DNA from 3 places in the Enterococcus mediterraneensis genome. Region 3 is predicted to be linked to each of the others. Evidence: predicted binding sites of a transcription regulator. Region 3 holds the regulator's gene; each other region holds the start of a gene.
The links. Region 3 encodes LexA, which represses DNA repair genes until DNA is damaged. Its sites were predicted from a motif close to CNAACANNTGTTNG; they were not measured.

Region 1 (4,446 bases), 440 kb from region 3:
TTACGACGGGCTGAACAAGCTCGAACTCGAATTAGAAAATTCTCTGAACCAATTGGGAGAAATGAAACTTGCATTGCAAGAGATCGTTGAAAAAAATACGACACTCGAGTTGGAGAACCAAAGGCTGAGAGATCATGTCCGTGAATTGAATCAAGTGGCGGAAGCTCCAGCAGAAAAAGTAAAACAAGAATTATCGAAATCGCGAATGAATTTAGAAAAAATCTATGAAGAAGGCTTCCACGTTTGTTATGATCTATACGGATCGCGACGGGAACATGATGAACCATGTGCTTTTTGTTTAGAAGTCATCTATCGCGAGAGCGGAAAATAGTTGAAAATAGTAAAAAAACTGTGACATAAGCCTACCATGCTAGAATACTGCCAAACTCTATATTGCTCTTACAGATATTTGATCACAGAGCTTGGTTCGTTGATGTAGCATTGACTTATGTTACAGTTTCTTTTTGTAGAGGAGTGGTGCTGCAAATGAAAAAACAGCGCAGTTTTAAAGACCAGCAGACGGGTATCTTGTATCTAGTTCCCACACCTATCGGTAATTTAGAAGATATGACTTTCCGCAGCGTGCGGACTTTAAAAGAAGTCGCTTGGATCGCTAGTGAGGATACTCGGAATACGCAAAAATTACTGAATCATTTTGAGATCGAGACCCCTCAAAAAAGCCTTCATGAACATAATTATCGTGAACGCATCCCGCAATTGTTGGAGCTATTAAAAAAAGGTGATTCCATCGCGCAAGTCAGTGATGCCGGGATGCCTTCCATCAGTGACCCGGGACACGAATTAGTGGTGGCTTGTATTGAAGAAGAGATCCCCGTCGTCTCCCTGCCAGGACCTACCGCGGGACTGACGGCATTGATCGCTTCGGGATTATCGCCGCAGCCGAATGTATTTTACGGTTTTCTTCCTCGAAAGAAAAAAGAACAGGTGCAGGCATTAGAGGCATTGAAAGCTGAAAAGAGTACCTTGATTTTTTATGAATCTCCTTATCGGATCGGAGGGACTGTCAAACAGATCGCTGATGTTTTTGGTTCGGAACGTCAAGCGGTGATCTGTCGCGAACTGACTAAGATCCACGAAGAATATTTGCGGGGAAGTTTGGCTGAACTGGCAGATTATTTGGAAGAAAACGAGATCAAAGGAGAATGCTGCTTATTGGTTTCTGGAAATGAAGGAGAGGAAACCGCCGCAGCTGTCGTCACAGATAAATCGTTGAAAGAGCAAGTAGAAGAATTGGTCCAAGAAGGCATGAAACCCAATGCGGCTATCAAAGAAGTAGCCCAACGCAATCAAGTGAAAAAACAGGTCGTCTACAAAGAATTTCATGGAATCGAATGAAACCAATTTGGATATCCTAGATCTCAGATAAAAAAGTTTCTTTGAAGCAGAGACCCTGAAAGAAGTTGCTTGGATAAATTCACTTGTACAAATAATAAATTAAAGAAGAAATGCGTTCCTGACAAAAGGAGCGTATTTTTTTGTGGAAAAATGTCTTAAAATGGGATAAATCTCTTAGTTTTCATAAAAAATGTCAGCAAAAATTGAATGGGAACGTTCGTTTGGTTATAATGAGGAAGAAAGGCGGTGGCGAGGATGTCGGAATTACAATTTCCGTTAAAAAACGATACTTCTAGAAAAATCATCCATATCGATATGGATGCGTTTTTTGCTTCGGTAGAAGAACGGGATAATCCTGAATTAGCAAAACATCCATTAGTGATCGCCCGCCATCCCAGCGATACAGGCGGGCGCGGGGTCGTGACCACCGCCAATTATCTCGCCCGTCAATATGGTATCCATTCAGCAATGAGCGCGCAAAAAGCCTATGAATTATGCCCGCAAGCGATTTTTGTGCCAGGAAATCATGAGAAGTATCGAGAAGTTTCCCAGCAAGTTCGTGAAGTCTTCCAGCGATACACCGATCTGATCGAACCGATGTCCATCGATGAAGCCTATTTGGATGTCACTGAAAACAAAGTCAACAGCCGGTCTGCCATCAAAGTCGCTCGTATGATCCAGCGGGATATTTGGCGGGAGACGCACTTAACTTGTTCGGCAGGCGTCAGCTACAATAAATTTTTAGCGAAGCTTGCGTCAGATTTTCAAAAACCGCGGGGATTGACAGTCGTTACACCAGAAGACGCGGTGGAATTTTTAAAAGAACTGCCTATTGAGAAGTTTCACGGTATTGGTAAGAAGACCGTACCGAAAATGCATGAACTGAATATTTTTACCGGCGCTGATCTCTATCAAAAAAGCGAGATGGAACTGATCCGGTATTTTGGGAAAATGGGGTATTCCTTGTATCGAAAAGTAAGAGGGATCCATGATTCTCCTGTCAAAGTGACACGGGAACGCAAATCGGTAGGGAAAGAGCATACATATGGTAATCCGCTGACTACAGAAGAAGAAGTCTTAACTCAGTTGCGGCAGCTTTCTGAAAAGGTCGATTTTTCCTTAAAACGGGTCCAAAAGCATGGGAAAACGATAGTCCTAAAAGTCCGCTATACAGATTATTCCACTATCACCAAACGTGTGACTTTACCGACATATGTTAGTAAAAAAGAAGCGATTTTTTCTCAAGCCAGTCTGATTTGGGAAGAGATTTTAGGACTAGAAAAGGGGATCCGACTGTTAGGGATCACGGTGACCAATTTGGATCCTGTGACTTATGAGAACATCCGGCTGCCGCTCTGGGGAGAAAGCGAGCAGGACTTTTAAATAAAAAGCCCACATCCGACAAGATGTTGTTAATATGTCGGATGCGGGGCTTTTTTAAATCAATTTACGACGATGAATCTGTTCATAGCTTTTTTCAGCGTCCGTGCATTTGTCCCAGATGACAGCTTTGCCGGCTTCTAAGGATTTAGGCACATCGATGATCCGCTGATTGCTGCTGCCGCGAAATTGCAGATTGAGATTGCGTTTGGACAATTCAAAGCGGCCATCAACTAGAATATCGATAGAAGAAAGCAGCGCCAATTTATCATCAGTCTCCTGCAATAATTCCTCAAAGGTATATCCTGACCAGCTCCAAATATCTTTAGTGTCTCCAAACTCCTGCCGTACTCGTTTGACGACTTGCAGGCAGACCGGCGTATTTAAGAAGGGTTCTCCGCCCAGCAATGTCAGACCTTGGACATAATCATGGCGCAGATCATCAATGATCTGGTCTTCCAATTCTTTGGTAAAGGGTACACCGTAGCGGAAATTTTGCACGGCTTTGTTGAAGCAGCCTTCGCAAGCGAAAAGACAGCCGCTGACATAAAGGCTGTTGCGGACACCTTCACCATCGACAAAGTTGAAAGCTTTATAATCAGCGATCCGATTTTGGCTATAATCGGAAGCTTGCCATTCTTTTGGTTTTGGATTATTCATAAAAAAACTTCCTTCTGTAAATCTGAATGTATTTCAAGACCAGGGAAGGCTATGACAGAGAAAAGTACGTTGTCACAGCCTCGATTTTGGTTGTTATTTCATATGTTTGACACGAGAAGAGATTTCTTTATGACGACCATGGACCATCGGACGAGCTTGAGGGTTGCCTAGGTAACCGCAAGTCCGTTTTACGACATCACAGGTTTTAGGATCGTGGTTGCCGCATTGCGGACATTCGAAACCGCGGGCAGTTGGATTGAAATCTCCTTCAAAGCCGCATTCATAACAATGATCGATCGGAGTATTCGTTCCCAGATAGCCGATCCGGTCATAGGAATAGTCCCAAACAGCTTCTAATGCTTTCGGATTTTGTTGAAGCATTGGATACTCGCAATAGTGGATGAAGCCGCCGGAACAATATTTCGGATAGTCTTTCTCGAAATCCAGTTTTTCAAATGGTGTTGGATTTTTTCGTACATCGTAATGGAAACTATTCGTGTAGTATTCCTTGTCTGTGATATTTTCGACGATCCCGAATTTTTCCGTGTCTAGACGGCAGAAACGGTCTGTCAAACTTTCACTTGGAGTAGAATAGACACTAAAATGATAGCCGTATTCGTTACCCCATGCGTCAGCATGCGCTTTTAGTTCTTTAAGGATCGATAGGGTGAAATCTTTTGCTTCAGGATCTTTTTCCCAGCTGCCGCCGTAAAAAGCAGAAGCAACTTCATACAAACCGATATAACCTAGTGAAACAGTCGCCCGTTTGTTTTTGAACAATTCATTGACCGCGTCTTTCCGGTTAAGGCGTTTGCCGAAAGCCCCATACATATAAAGGATGGGCGCGTTGGCAGGTGAAGCTTCCTTGCAACGTTCTACACGATAGACTAACGCGTCTTTAACGATGCCTAGGCGTTCTTCTAAAAGTTGCCAGAACTTGTCGCGATTCCCATGAGCTTCCATAGCGATACGAGGCAGATTCAATGTCACTACCCCTAAATTCATACGGCCAACATTGACTTCTTCGCCGTTTTCATCTTTCCAGCCTTG
Region 2 (4,446 bases), 2.2 Mb from region 3:
AGATAGATGATAGCGATGATCAAGTAGACATTGGTACTTTGAGAAGTCCGGGCAACGATGATCTTCCCTGTTTGCAGCAATTCTACCACACCGATGACCGAAATGATCGTTGTATCTTTTAATGAGATAACGAATTGGTTGACAAAAGAAGGAATCATGATCTTGATTGCTTGCGGTAGAATGATTTTTTGCATGGTTCTTGTATATGGCAGCCCTAAACTGCGGGAAGCTTCCATTTGTCCGACTGGTACGGCATTGATCCCGCCGCGGACGATTTCTGCGATATATGCACTGGCGTTAAGGGTCAATGTGATGACACCGGCGGCAAAGTCAGGGATCGTGATACCGATCGCGTCAGATAATCCGAAGAAGATGAAGAACGCCAACACCATCATCGGGATTCCGCGGATAATATCTACATATATAGAAGAGAAAGTCCGCAATGCGCGAATCGGTGCAACGCTGAATAATCCAAAGATAATACCGATCACCAATGCCAGAGCGAATGAAAGCAATGCAAGTGCGATGGTTTTAACGAGTCCGTCTAATAAGACTTTCCAGTTGTTTTCCAATAAGCCGCCGATCGTTGACTCATCTTTCTTGCTTTCGGTTGGTGTTTGGGAGATATATTTGTCAACGATCTTATCGTACTCACCTGTACGTTTCATTTCTTTGATCGCTTCATTGAACATTTCCAATAATTCAGGATTTTGTCCTTTTTTTACTGCGAAACCATATTCTCCGCCAGATTCCCGCTCGATAGGGGTCGCTAACTTTTGACCGTTGTTAATAGCGTAACCGATGACCGGATAGTCATCCATCATGGCGTCGATCTGACCGCCTCTGACTGCTTCGTATAATTGATCAGCTGCGTCATAAAGCTTGATGGTATAGCCGTATTTTTCTTTATTGGCTTCTAGAAAATCTGCACTTTCAGTTCCGATTTTCGCGCCGACTCTCTTACCATCTAAGTCTTCATAAGATTTAATGGTATCATTTCCTTCTTTCACAGCGATTTGGATTCCGCTTTGGAAATAAGGATCTGAAAAGTCGAATGATTTTTTACGTTCGTCAGTAATGGTCATACCGGCGATCATCCCATCTGCTTGGTTTCCTTCGATAGCTTGCAGGGCACCGGAAAATCCGATGAAATTAAATTTGATATTGAAGCCTTGCATCTCTGCTGCGCGATTCATCAAGTCGACATCGATACCTACGTATTCATTGTCCTCGTTTTTGTATTCAAAAGGAGCAAAAGCCGAATCGCTAGCGATAATGTACTGCTCTTTTTGAGGCTCGATTTTTTTCATTGTGTCAGCAGCTTCTGCTGAACGCGGTACTCCCAGTGTAAAAAGACCTACCATTACGGCTGCTAATGTAAGCAGAAGTGTTCGTTTTTTCATTTTATAACCTCCTGTTTTTTTAGACATAAGGATATTATAAAGTGAAAGAGGAATGGAAACAAGAAGATTAGCGAAAAAAATAGAAAAAAACGTATTCTTATAACATCTTATGTTATGTTTAGTAACATGCGCAAAAGTCCGAGAAACAGAAAACTAGCGAAAGTATGTTCGCTATGGTATAATAGCTCAGTAAGGAATGCGGACTGTTTTCCTTTCTTTTTGTTATACTGAATACAGGTTATGTATAAAGGAGGATATTAGATGATTGAGAGAGAGACCTCCCATAAATTTGAATTAGTTTCCAAATATCAACCGGCAGGAGATCAGCCTGAAGCGATCAATCAATTGGTAAAAGGGGTAGTGGGCGGCAAGAAAGCACAGATATTGCTGGGTGCGACTGGTACCGGGAAGACTTATACGATCTCTAATTTGATCAAAGAAGTCAATAAACCTACATTGATCATTGCTCATAATAAGACCCTTGCTGGGCAGTTATACGGTGAGTTTAAGGAGTTTTTTCCGAATAATGCCGTAGAATATTTTGTCAGTTACTATGATTATTATCAACCGGAAGCGTATGTGCCTTCCAGTGATACTTATATCGAGAAAGACTCCAGTATCAATGATGAAATCGATAAATTACGCCACTCGGCTACTAGCGCTTTACTTGAGCGAAACGATGTAATCGTGGTGGCTTCTGTGTCGTGTATTTTTGGTTTGGGTTCACCTATCGAATACCAAAAACAAGTCGTTTCATTACGGGTAGGGATGGAGATTTCTCGTGATCAGCTGTTGCGCAGTTTGATCGATATCCAATTTGAACGCAATGATATTGATTTTCAGCGGGGGCGTTTTCGTGTCCGTGGTGATGTTGTGGAGATTTTTCCGGCATCTCGTGATGAACGGGCTTTGCGTGTGGAATTTTTCGGCGATGAGATCGAACGAATCCGTGAAGTCGATGCGTTGACTGGAGAGATCTTAGCAGAAACAGAACATGTTTCGATCTTCCCGGCAACACACTTTGTTACGAATGAAGATTACTTAGAACATGCGATTGCTTCTATTAAAGCGGAACTTGAAGACCGTCTGGAAGTTTTGCGCAGTGAAAATAAATTATTAGAAGCTCAACGTTTAGAACAACGTACGAATTATGATTTAGAGATGTTGCGAGAGATGGGGTATACGTCAGGGATCGAAAACTATTCTCGTCATATGGATGGACGTAAAGAAGGCGAGCCGCCGTATACATTGCTGGACTTCTTTCCAGATGACTTCTTATTAGTAGTAGATGAATCTCACGTGACCATGCCTCAGATCCGTGGGATGTATAATGGCGACCGTGCCCGCAAACAAATGCTGGTAGATTACGGTTTTCGTTTGCCGTCAGCGTTGGATAACCGCCCATTACGGTTAGAAGAATTTGAAGAACATGTCAATCAGATCGTCTATGTATCAGCAACACCAGGTCCTTATGAAGCAGAACAGACGGATACTGTTGTTCAACAAATCATTCGACCGACCGGATTGCTGGATCCTGTTATTGAAGTTCGGCCGATCATGGGACAAATCGATGATCTGGTAGGGGAAATCAATGATCGAGTAGAAAAAGATCAGCGGGTCTTTGTGACTACCTTGACGAAAAAAATGTCCGAAGATTTGACCGATTACTTCAAAGAATTAGGAATCAAAGTAAAATATCTGCACAGTGATATCAAAACATTGGAACGAACAGAGATCATTCGCGATCTTCGTTTAGGGGAATTTGATGTGCTTGTTGGGATCAACTTGCTTCGGGAAGGTCTGGATGTTCCGGAAGTTTCTCTAGTGGCGATCCTTGATGCAGATAAAGAAGGCTTTTTACGGAGTGAACGTTCCTTAGTACAAACGATCGGTCGTGCCGCTCGTAATTCAGACGGGAAAGTAATCATGTACGCCGATAAAGTGACGGATTCGATGCAGCGGGCGATAGATGAAACAGCGCGTCGTCGTTCGATCCAAGAAAAATATAATGAAGAACATGGAATCGTACCGAAGACCATCATCAAAGAGATCCGCGATTTGATTTCCATCACCAAGGTAGCAGAAGAAGGCGAAACTTATGAAACTGCGACTTATGATGACTTGACGAAAGAAGAAAAAGATATTTTACTTATTAAATTAGAAAAAGAAATGAAAGAAGCGGCAAAAGCGTTAGACTTTGAAACAGCCGCGACTTTACGGGATACGATTTTAGAATTAAAGGCGTCTGAATAGGAGGACAAACATGGCAAATGACAAGATCGTGATTCATGGTGCGCGTGCCCATAATCTGAAAAATATCGATGTAACGATCCCTCGTGATAAATTAGTTGTAGTGACGGGATTATCCGGTTCAGGGAAAAGCTCGTTGGCATTTGATACATTATATGCTGAAGGACAACGGCGATATGTTGAAAGTCTGTCAGCCTATGCGCGGCAATTTTTAGGTCAAATGGATAAACCGGATGTCGACAGTATCGACGGATTAAGTCCGGCGATCTCTATCGACCAAAAGACTACCAGCAAAAACCCTCGTTCCACAGTCGGTACCGTGACGGAGATCAATGACTATCTCCGTCTGCTTTATGCTCGTGTCGGCCATCCTATCTGTCCTAACGATCATATCGAGATCACTAGTCAATCAGTAGAACAAATGGTAGATGAAGTGTTGCAGCTGCCTGAACGGACGAAGATCCAGATCTTGGCACCGATCGTCTATCAAAAAAAGGGACAACACAAAAAAGTCTTTGAACGAATCCAACGAGAAGGCTATGTCCGAGTACGTGTCGATGGCGAAATCTATGATATTTCAGAAGTGCCTGAGTTGGAAAAAAATAAAAAGCATGAAATCAGTATCGTGATCGACCGGATCGTCGTCAAAGAAGGAATCCGTTCTCGTCTGTTCGACTCATTCGAAGCTTCGTTGCGACTTGCGGAAGGCTATGCGGTGGTCGATGTGATCGGACAAGATGAAATGCTGTTTAGTGAACACTATTCATGTCCTTATTGCGGATTTACAGTAGGC
Region 3 (4,446 bases):
AAGTTGCAACTGCATTGTTGGATGAAGTGCCGCTGGAATTTTTAGATCTTGCGGCGATCGGGACGATCGCGGACATGGTTTCCTTGACCGGTGAAAATCGTGCGTTGGTTTCTCTTGGTCTGCAAGCAATAAAAAATTCTGAACGTTTAGGTTTGCGGGAATTGCTTACTGTCAGCGGTGTAAAAGCAGCCGACGTATCAGAGAGTACCATCGGTTTTAGTGTCGGTCCGCGTTTGAATGCCATTGGTCGTTTAGGCGATCCGCAGCCGGCGGTCCAATTACTTTCAACTTTTGATGAAGAAGAAGCTAAGCGGCTGGCGAAGATGTTGGATGATATCAACAACGAACGCAAAGGGCTGGTGGAGAAGATCACTGAAGAAGCCTTTCAATTGATCGATCCGAAAAATGAGGTACATCTATTAGCGCATCCCGGTTGGCACGAAGGTGTTTTAGGGATCGTAGCTGGAAAAATCGTGAAAAAAACCGGACGTCCGACCATCGTACTGACTATGAAGGAAGACGGCAACGCCAAAGGATCAGGAAGAAGTATTGATGCACTTGATTTGTTTGGGATGCTTGACGGCATGCGGGATTTGTTTATCAATTTTGGCGGACATCATGCGGCAGTCGGTTTGACATTGCAAGCAGATAATCTTCCTGAACTGCAAGAAAGGATCAATCGCTATATTCGCGAAAATGATATTGATTTGTCTCAAGGCAGCGAGCTGATCATCGATGAAGAATTGAAATTATCAGATGTGACGATCCCGTTCATTGAATCTTTGAATATACTAGCGCCTTTTGGAACAGATAATCCGATTCCCCGCTTTATGTTTTCTGACGTTCGAGCACCGGAAAAAAGAACGATCGGAGCGGCTAATGATCATTTGAAAATGGCACTAACAGTTCCTGATCAACCATCACTAGATGTGATCGGATTTGGTTTTGGTTCTCAGGTCCAAGAATTTCAAGAAGTATTTGATGTGGTAGGACAGTTGAGCGTAAATCAATGGAACGGTAATAAAAAACCGCAACTGACATTAGAAGATTTTCGGATCAAAGACTTGCAGATTTTTGATTATCGAGCAAAAAAATCCTATTCGCAATTAGCGACTTCGGGGAATACACTGATCGTCAGTTTTGGCAAGAAATTCCCTGACGAACTTTTCAAACATTTGCAAGGAGATATTTGCTATTTCAAAGATTTGGCTGAGTTCCAATTGCAGACGGATGGTAATACCTATCAGCAGTTGGTGATCGCGGATTGCCCGGTCGATGCTGAAGTAGTCAAATCGATCGTGCAGCAAAGCGAAATCATGCGGATCTATCTGATTTGTCTGGCTCAAGATGACGCGTATCTTGACGGCATCGGAACACGGGAACAATATGCGCGGCTCTTTAAATTTGTTAATACACAAGAAAAAGTAGACGTCCGCTATAAACTGCCTATGGTGGCAAAATTTTTAAAGATTCCAGAAAAGTTATTAATTTTCATGATTCAGGTGTTTTTTGAATTAGAATTTGTTACAATAAACGACGGTGTTTTGAAAAAAACGTTGAATCCAATGAAAAAAGAACTATCAGAAAGTTCGACTTATCAAAACAGGTTGAAAAAAATACGAACAGAAGAATTTCTATTACTAAGTGATGTGTCAACCATCAAAACTTGGTTAACAATGCAGGAGGGAATATAAATGGATTTAAAAGACTATATTGCAAGTATCCCGGATTATCCGTCTGAGGGAATCATTTTCAGAGATATCTCGCCTTTGATGGCAAACGGTGAAGCATATCGGGAAGCGACAAAACAAATCGTTGATTACGCAAAAGAAAAACGGATCGACATGGTAGTAGGACCAGAAGCACGTGGATTTATCGTAGGTTGTCCGGTAGCGTATGAATTAGGTGTCGGTTTTGCACCAGTCCGCAAAAAAGGCAAATTGCCTCGCAAAACCATCGAAGTGACTTACGATCTTGAATACGGTACTGATACATTGACATTGCATGAAGACGCGATCCAACCAGGACAACGGGTCTTGATTTGTGACGATTTATTAGCTACTGGCGGTACATTGAAAGCGACGATCGACCTTGTTGAAAAATTAGGCGGTATCGTAGTCGGCTGTGCGTTTCTGATCGAATTGATGGATCTGCACGGACGAGATAAAATCGCAGGATACGATACATTGACATTAATGGAATACTAAAAAAAAGCCGAGGACTCATCGAAAAATGAGTTTCTCGGCTTTTTTTGTATAATAGGGGGCTTTCCCAATCAATCAAAAGAAATTATTCATAATGATATGTTTTTGAACCGGAAGATGCAGAATACGGATAATGACGGCGACGTTCAGATTGACGGAACTTCTTATCATCCCAGAAAGTAAACCACAGCAAGAACAAAGGGGCAAAAACCAGCAACGTCATTTCGATCCCAAAACTTTTTAGGGAAAAGCCGATCAACAAACCTAAAACGATCAGAGCAATATTTCGAATACCTTTCATTTCCTTCACCTCATTATGTAATACGAACAAATGTTTGTATTCTTATTATACGAATATATGTTCGCTTTGTAAAGAAAAAAATAGAAATCCTCAAATTATTTTTGAAGATTTCTAACAGGATCATAAAAGATCTCGATACAATCCTACGACTAATCCTAAGATCGTTACGTTCGGTAAAATGATTGGATCCATGAAATCATTTTCCGGTTGTAGGCGGATATGGTTTTTTTCTTTAAAGAATCGCTTGCACGTGGCTTCGTTCTCATCTGTCATAGCGATGACGATATCCCCGTTGTTTGCACTTGATTGTTTGCGGACGATGACTTGGTCACCATCAAGTATCCCGCTGTTGATCATACTTTCACCGCGGATCGTCAGCATGAACAAGCTGCCTGAATCATTCGCTAAATTGGGCGGTAATGGGAAAAAGTCGGAGGCTTCTTCGACTGCTAAGATCGGTTCACCGGCTGTGACCACACCTAAAACTGGGATCGTTTCTGATTGCACACCGATTTTCTCCAACCCTAATGCCGTTAATTCGATGGCGCGGGGTTTTGTCGGGTCGCGTTGGATCAATCCTTTTTTTTCTAGTCGAGATAAATGGCCGTGTACCGTAGAGGTAGAAGACAGATTGACTGCTTCACCGATCTCACGGACAGTAGGAGGATATCCTTTTTCTGCAACACGGGCATGGATGAATTTTAAGACTTCGATTTGACGATTTTCTGTACGTTTTGCCACGTCATGCACCTTCTTTCATTTTCTTATTTCAGTTTACCATAGGAAAATGGATAAATCAAACAAACGTTCGCTTTTGTTGGCGGCTGCGTAGGCTTTTTCTACTAATTATAGCTAAATGATCAATTGAAATATCTGATAAATGAAGGAAGCTATTAGCTATGTTTTTTAAAGGCTAAATGTTGTATAATCAGGACAAATAGCGTATTGGACGTTATCAAAACAAAAAAAGGCAAGCCAGTGATAGGGTAAGCCTAAGAAGAGGGTGAAAATTTCGTGCTTTCAAAAGAAAAACTTGAACGTATCAATCAATTGGCGAAAAAGAAAAAAGAAGCAAGCTTGACGGCGGAAGAGGAGAAAGAACAGATCCTTTTACGACAAGAATATCTTGAAGCCTTCCGTTCTGGAATGCGGCACCATATCGAAGGGATGAAAGTCGTCGATCCTGAAGGAAATGATGTTACACCGGAAAAATTGAAAAAAATCCAAAAAGAAAACGGACTTCATGATCGTTAAAAAAAGGCGATTGCTTTTTTTCTTGCAATCCTTTACAATGAAAGTATTAATAAAGGTAAAAAAAACCTAAATAGGAGGAATCACATTGTTTGATAAAATCGATGAATTAGGGGTCAATACGCTGCGGACATTAAGTATTGATGCTGTTCAAAAAGCCAATTCAGGACATCCGGGATTGCCGATGGGGGCTGCTCCAATGGCTTATGCACTTTGGACGAAACATTTGAAAATCAATCCAAAAACTTCACGGAATTGGGTGGATCGGGACCGGTTCGTTTTATCCGCAGGTCATGGTTCAGCATTGCTTTACAGCTTGCTGCATTGTGCAGGATACAATGTGACGATCGACGACTTGAAGAACTTCCGTCAATGGGACAGCAAAACACCAGGACATCCTGAAGTTCATCATACAGATGGTGTGGAAGCAACGACTGGTCCTTTAGGTCAAGGGATCGCTATGGCAGTTGGGATGGCAATGGCTGAAGCTCATTTAGCGGCTACGTATAACCGTGACAACTACAATGTGATCGATCACTATACTTATGCCATTTGCGGCGACGGCGATTTGATGGAAGGCGTTTCTCAAGAAGCAAGTTCTATGGCCGGACATATGAAATTAGGCAAATTGATCGTTCTGTACGATTCAAATGATATTTCATTAGATGGACCGACTTCAAAATCATTTAC

Region 1: the regulator LexA is predicted to act here: its motif matches at 1,567-1,580, upstream of dinB (DNA polymerase IV).
Region 2: the regulator LexA is predicted to act here: its motif matches at 1,561-1,574, upstream of uvrB (excinuclease ABC subunit UvrB).

The regions. Positions count from the first base shown of each region.
Region 1 is NZ_UWOP01000001.1:554,700-559,145, reverse strand. Features, by position in the region: gene EFB00_RS02645 (DNA replication initiation control protein YabA) at 1-331, shown strand, start outside; gene rsmI (16S rRNA (cytidine(1402)-2'-O)-methyltransferase) at 487-1,356, shown strand; gene dinB (DNA polymerase IV) at 1,612-2,739, shown strand; gene nrdG (anaerobic ribonucleoside-triphosphate reductase activating protein) at 2,794-3,396, opposite strand; gene nrdD (anaerobic ribonucleoside-triphosphate reductase) at 3,490-4,446, opposite strand, start outside.
Region 2 is NZ_UWOP01000001.1:2,297,709-2,302,154, forward strand. Features, by position in the region: gene EFB00_RS11395 (amino acid ABC transporter substrate-binding protein/permease) at 1-1,403, opposite strand, end outside; gene uvrB (excinuclease ABC subunit UvrB) at 1,665-3,656, shown strand; gene uvrA (excinuclease ABC subunit UvrA) at 3,667-4,446, shown strand, end outside.
Region 3 is NZ_UWOP01000001.1:113,877-118,322, reverse strand. Features, by position in the region: gene recJ (single-stranded-DNA-specific exonuclease RecJ) at 1-1,694, shown strand, start outside; gene EFB00_RS00570 (adenine phosphoribosyltransferase) at 1,695-2,207, shown strand; gene EFB00_RS00565 (hypothetical protein) at 2,290-2,505, opposite strand; gene lexA (transcriptional repressor LexA) at 2,626-3,246, opposite strand; gene EFB00_RS00555 (DUF896 family protein) at 3,520-3,759, shown strand; gene tkt (transketolase) at 3,845-4,446, shown strand, end outside.